Roseimaritima multifibrata: one gene and its partner. The protein of the gene in region 2 interacts with the protein of the main gene of each other region in a pairwise test. Links are inferred from orthologs where the notes say so. Each region holds a gene or a part of one and is shown on either strand. Other genes may lie near its edges.

What was found.
Region 1: the proteins of FF011L_RS03520 (region 2) and FF011L_RS09970 interact in binary tests that used the Escherichia coli proteins (3 or more experiments, as listed by UniProt). The link is inferred for Roseimaritima multifibrata from one-to-one orthologs.

What each region holds. Positions count from the first base shown.
Region 1 is NZ_CP036262.1:2,710,953-2,714,028, forward strand. Bases 138-2,969 are described here. They hold FF011L_RS09970 (iron-sulfur cluster assembly scaffold protein), read right to left. Parts: upstream 1,857-2,969; coding sequence 1,419-1,856; downstream 138-1,418. Other genes in these bases: FF011L_RS09965 (aminotransferase class V-fold PLP-dependent enzyme), read right to left, coding at 138-1,416; FF011L_RS09975 (hypothetical protein), read right to left, coding at 1,926-2,969. Also shown: more of FF011L_RS09965, read right to left, coding at 118-137; more of FF011L_RS09975, read right to left, coding at 2,970-3,076. UniProt on the Escherichia coli protein: A scaffold on which IscS assembles Fe-S clusters. Exists as 2 interconverting forms, a structured (S) and disordered (D) form. The D-state is the preferred substrate for IscS.
Region 2 is NZ_CP036262.1:940,881-944,012, forward strand. The notes cover bases 227-3,114. They hold FF011L_RS03520 (cysteine desulfurase family protein), read left to right. Parts: upstream 227-1,010; coding sequence 1,011-2,219; downstream 2,220-3,114. Other genes in these bases: queA (tRNA preQ1(34) S-adenosylmethionine ribosyltransferase-isomerase QueA), read left to right, coding at 227-335; FF011L_RS03515 (phosphoesterase), read left to right, coding at 391-1,008; FF011L_RS03525 (pyridoxine 5'-phosphate synthase), read left to right, coding at 2,438-3,114. In the rest of the region: more of queA, read left to right, coding at 1-226; more of FF011L_RS03525, read left to right, coding at 3,115-3,132. UniProt on the Escherichia coli protein: Master enzyme that delivers sulfur to a number of partners involved in Fe-S cluster assembly, tRNA modification or cofactor biosynthesis. Catalyzes the removal of elemental sulfur from cysteine to produce alanine.

The DNA of each region.
Region 1 (3,076 bases), 1.8 Mb from region 2 along the record:
TAGGCTCGTTCCCGCCCATGCTGGTATCCAAACACGAAAAAAGCCGTCCTTGGTAAGGACGGCTATTCGGTGGTTTTTTAATTCGCTTCTTTTGTCGCAGTCCTCTTCCATCGACTCTTATTTGCGACGGCGTCTTTTGCGACCGGTGGGGGCGAACTTTTGCGTGACTTCGCTGACCGCTTGCACGAAGCTGTCGACCTCTTCGACGGTGTTGTAGAGGTAGAAACTGGCTCGGGAGCTAGCGCTGATGCCTAGGTCTTTGTGCAGGGGCATGGCACAGTGATGGCCGGCTCGGACTGCGATCCCGCGGGTGTCCAACCACTGCGCAATGTCGTGGGCATGGATGTGGGGGAAGACAAAGCTGACGATGCCTCCTTTTAATGCTGGATCCTGGGGACCAAGAATGGTTAGCCCTTCGATTCCGGCCAAACCCTCGTGAGCTCGTCGCGTGAGAACTTGTTCGTGATCGTGAATCGCTTCCAATCCGACCGCACTGATGTAATCGATGGCAGCTTCCAGGCCGATGGCTTCAACGATCGGTGGGGTGCCCGCTTCAAATTTGTCCGGCAGTGCCGCCGTGGTGAACCCTTCGGTGGTGACCGTGTTTATCATGGCACCTCCGCCGAGGAATGGAGGCATCGCATCGAGGATCGATTCTCGCCCGTAAAGGACTCCGATCCCGGTGGGGCCACATAGTTTGTGACCGCTGAAGATCACGAAGTCTGCATCCCATTGCCGGACGTCGATGGCCATGTGGGGGGCAGCCTGTGCCGCATCGACCAAAGTCGCCGCCCCGTGTTGTTGGGCTTGCTGGACCCACGCGGCGACGGGCGTAATCGTTCCCAAAACGTTGCTGACCGCCGTAAAGGCGAACATTTTGATCTGCTGGCCGTACTGCTGCCAGAGGGAATCGAGATGTTCTTGGTCGACTTGTCCCTCGGAATTCAGTTTCGCAAACAGGACCTTACAGCCCGTTCGCTCACTCAATTGATGCCAGGGGACGATGTTCGCATGATGTTCCATCATGGTTAGCAGGATGTAGTCGTCCGGACCGACATTCTGGTCTCCCCATGTTCTGGCTACCGTATTGATTGCGGCAGTCGTCCCGGCGGTAAAGAGGACCTCTACCTCGGAGGCGGCATTCAGAAATCGAGCGACCGTGCGGCGGGCCTGCTCGTAGCGGTCGGTTGATTCTTCGCTGAGCGTGTGGATGCCTCGATGCACGTTGGCGTAGTACTTGGAGTAGCATTCCGACATCGCGTCGATAACCGCGTGTGGCCGTTGCGTGCTCGCCCCGTTATCCAGGAAAACCAACGGAGCTCCACTGTTGGTTTGTCGCCCTAGGATCGGAAAATCGGGCCGATACAGGGTCGGATTCAGTACGGATTTCGAGAGACTGCTTGGGCTTTCGGTCATGCTTAAGATTCTTCGCCCAGGCTGGGGCCTCCAAAGTGTGTTTGTGATTCGTCATCGTCATCGACAGGAGCGTGCATCGCACGCTGGACGACTCGCCACGGTAACAGGCAGCATTTCTGGCGATTCGGGGTCAGGTGAGGCCCAAAGAGCTCCAGCATTTGTTCTGCGGTGTACTCTCGGACTTCCTCAAAGGTCATCCCTTCGATTTTTTCCATCAGCATCGATGAGGAAGCTTGACTGATTACGCAGCCTTTTCCCTCAAACCAAGCTTCTTGGACCTTTCCGTCGGCATCCAGTTTCAACTCAACGCGCACCTCATCACCACAGAGCGGGTTTTTCCCCTCTTCGGCGTGGGTCACTGAGTCACAATGTCCGCGATGATACGGATCCTCGTAGTGATCAAGGACGTGTTCTTCGTAGATATCTTGTTCTGACGGCATAAAGCAATCAAAGGTTCATGGAAATCAAAGGGTCAAAACGGAACGTTTTATCGTTCGGCCACCTTCAGTCTACTTGTCGGTGGCCATTTTTCGAAAGTAGGCTTCGATCGCTTCTCTGTAATGGGTGGGTAGATCTTGGCCAATTTGCTGCAAGGCTTGCTCGCGATCGGCAGGGGGCATCTTCCCCCATTCGCTCCGTTTTCCTAGGTCACGCTTGTCGACATCGCCTGCCCCGCCTCCTCCAGCGGCTTGACTATCCTGCATCGGTTGCCCCTGTCCTTCGGCTTGGCCGCCCGACGAGGATCCGCCTCCTTGTTGTTGCTGCTGCTGTTGCTGTTTTTGTTGTTCTTCCATTTTGTCGATCAACTTTGACAGTTTGTCAATAATCGCTTGCTCTTGTTCCTGAACCTTGTCGTCGGAGCGTCCTAGCTCTAACCGTCGTTCGACATCGCTCATCAACCGCGAAATTTCGTCCAGGCTATCGGGTTTCAGCGGTTTCATGTCGACAAGCATCAGTTTCGCCGTCCGTGCGTAACGGATGGGGCATTCGGCATCATTGTCGAGCAATCGACGTAGGTCTTTTAATGTTTCTTCTTTGTTTAGCAACGCGTGATTGCAGGCGGCTCGGTAGAACAGCAGCGTCGCGGGGTCGACGAAGGTCTGGAATTCGATATCCGCCAGCAGTGGCAATGCTTCATCGAACAACCGTTCACGCACCAAGTCGCGGCCGATGTAGGAAGCGACCACTTTCCTTAATACGGCCGACAATTTGTCAAATCGTTTATCCGTCGGATCCAAGTCACCGTTGAGGGATGCATCGATGATTTCCGCGATCGTGGGAACGACGCCGGCCGCGGCATCCACAAACGCATCTAGTCGATCGGTCTGCGGTTGCTCCAGCTGAGCCTGGAATGCAGCGGCCGCTTGCTCGATCGCCTGGTCCGAAGTGTTTTGTTGCTGCAGTGCGTCGCGCAGCGCCGCAACCGCAAGTTCCGAATCAGGCATCTGCCATTCCGCTTTTCGCTCCAGACTATCGGCCGCCGAAGCAACGTTGCCAACCAGCCCGCAACTGAAAAGGCTTAGCGATATCGCAACCATACATGTTGCTGCAATCGCCGAACGGAATGGTTGGGGATGGGCCGTCTTCGATTCGCAGAACCGAGCGACAATCCTGCTACCGCCACGAATGGTTCGCGAGATCCTAAGCCGAGTGAGCGTTT
Region 2 (3,132 bases):
TGTCCGCTTCCGCAGCAAAAACGATCAACGACACGCCCGCCCGCGGCGGCAAACGAATCGCGGTGGGGACAACCAGCGTGCGAACCGTTGAATCTGCAGCCGCCGAAGATGGCACCTTGGCGGAGTGGAGCGGTCCTTGCAACCTGTTCATCACGCCGGGATATTCGTTTAAAGCGATCGACGGCCTGCTGACTAACTTTCATCTGCCGCGAAGTTCACTGTTGGTCCTTGTCAGCGCACTGGCTGGTCGCGAACGGATCATGAAAGCCTATCAGGAAGCGATCGATAACGAATATCGTTTCTTCAGCTATGGTGATGCGATGTTGATTTTGTAAATCCGATGTCCCTGCGGATGCTCTCCAACCATTCCTTTTCAATAGCTTAAAATCGATGTCTCCAGTCACCGAAGAACAGATCCTGGTTATCCCTGCGGCCACCATTGATTCCATCGGCCCCTTTACCGGATTCCAGCCCGATGTGGACCGTTATCTAAAACCGATCCTGGCCAGCGACGAACTCTCTTTCCGCCCTCGCGGGGCGATGGAGAAAGACCCCTCTTTCAAACAGTTGATCCCCTATGTCGTACTGCAGTGGACGGACGCTGCGGGGGAACCGCATCTATTTGCCTACACGCGAGGATCGGGCCAAGGGGAATCACGACTGCACGCGAAACGAAGCGTCGGCATCGGCGGACATATCTCCGCCGAAGATGCTGCCGGTGGCAGTGAACCCTACCGGACCGGGATGGAACGCGAACTGACGGAAGAGGTTCGAATCGAATCGACTTTTGAAGAAACCTGCGTCGGTTTGATCTATGATCCTTCGACCGAAGTTGGCGAAGTCCACGTAGGCGTGGTCCATCGATTTGTACTGCAAACCCCTGATGTCCATCCAAACGAAGATGACATTTGCGACACCGGTTTCGTTTCGCTCTCGCAATTGCGAGCCGAGAAGGATCGCCTGGAGACCTGGTCGCAACTTTGCCTGGATCACCTGTTTAAGGTTTAGCAATGAATGACTTGATCTATCTGGATCATCATGCAACCACTCCCTGCGATCGACGCGTCGCAGCGGTGGTGCAGCGGATGCTTCTAGAGGATTACGGAAACGCATCCAGCCAACATCGATTTGGGCAGAGTGCCGCGGACGCCGTCCATTCTGCAGCCGAAACGATTGCTCAAGCATTGGCAGCGCAAGCCACGGAACTGGTTTTTACCAGTGGAGCGACCGAAAGCAATTCTTTGGCTTTGCTGGGCGTATGCCAGCACCCTCGCCAAAAGCGACGCAAAATTGTTACGGCTGTAACTGAACATCCCGCGGTCCTCGATCCGATTCGGCGGCTGGAAGCAGACGGTTTTGTGGTCGAACGGATTGCCCCCTACCCGCAATCGGACCCGAACGTCGGACAGGTTGATGAAGAGGCAATTCTGAACGCGATCGATGACCAGACGGCCGTGGTCTCGGTCATGCTGGCGAACAACGAAATCGGAACCATTCAGCCGCTGCGACGGGTCGCGGAGAAATGTCATCAAGTCGGTGCCCTGCTCCACTGCGATGCGACTCAAGCTGTTGGCCGCATCCCGGTTTCGGTCGTGGATTTAGATGTCGACCTGCTGAGTGCGTCGGCTCACAAATTTTATGGCCCCAAGGGGGTAGGCTTGTTGTACATCCGGCAAACCGGCCGACGTGTTCGCATCCGTCCTCAGATTGAAGGCGGCGGTCAGCAGCGAGGCTTGCGAAGCGGAACCCTTAACGTGCCCGGGATCGTGGGCATGGGCGAGGCATTGAAATGGGCGGTTGAAGAAATGGATACCGCGACCTTGCGAATCGCTGGTTTGCGGCAACGCCTATGGGATCGGCTGAAAAGCGGAATCCCTGAATTGGTTCTAAATGGACCATCCATCGCCGACGCCAATACCTCTATCTCTCCAACCGATTCGGTGCTCCGGCGTTTACACGGAAACCTAAACGTCATGTTTCCACGTGTTGAAGGCGAAGCGCTGATGACGACGGTGCCGACGGTCGCCTGCTCAAGCGGTTCGGCCTGCAGTTCCGTCGACCCTGCCCCCAGCCACGTCCTGATGGCAATCGGCTGCAACGAATCGCAAGCCCGCTCAAGCCTGCGATTTGGGATTGGACGTCCAACCACCGAACAGCAGACTGATGAAGCTGCGGATCGATTGCTGGACGCTTTTCACCGCCTAAGGCAAATGGTTTAACGCAGGGGAATCACTGAATTCGGTTGTTTGCCTGGAACTTGCTATTCAGGTTCCGTTTCTGCAATCGTGCTGGATGCGAGCGGGGGTACCGCTCAAACGACGGATCCAGTATCCAGGCTAGTCTCTCGTTGTGTGCTTGTCGGCTATCATACCCCGAAACCCATTTCACTTAATTCTTCTATTCCCTTTACTAGCCGTTTGCTAAGGAGTCCTCCTCCATGATTGAATTGGGGGTCAATATTGACCATGTGGCAACCGTCCGCCAGGCACGCCGAACTTTCGAACCCGATCCCGTGATTGCCGCGGCGCTCGCGGAGCAAGGTGGTGCCGACGGCATTACGTTTCACTTGCGCGAAGACCGTCGTCACATTCAAGAGCGCGATGTCGAAGTTTTGATGCAGACTGTCACGGTAAAAACCAATCTGGAAATCGCGTGTGATGAAGCAACGGTAAAGATCGCTTGTAAGGCTAAGCCAACTTGGGCGCTGCTGGTTCCGGAAGGCCGCGATGAAGTGACCACCGAAGGGGGCCTGGATCTGACGACCGACAACGGACGGATCGCCCGCGCGATTGACCAGCTGCGTGAACAGGGGATTCTGGTCAGCCTGTTCTTGGATCCCGATGTTGCTCAGGTCGAAGCGGCGGCGGCCTTAGGTGTCGATGCCGTTGAACTGCACACGGGGCCTTATGCGAACGCAGGCCACAAGACTCGCGAGGTCGAGCTTCAGCGATTGGCCAAGTCCAGCGAACTGGCCGTTCAGGCTGGCATGCGTTTCCACGCGGGGCACGGCTTGAATTACGTCAATGTTCGGCCGGTCGCCGCGTTGCCAGATGTTATCGAGCTGAACATCGGCCACTCGATCGTTTCTCGAGCCGTCATGGTAGGAATGCGAGAAGCCGTCGCGGAAATGCG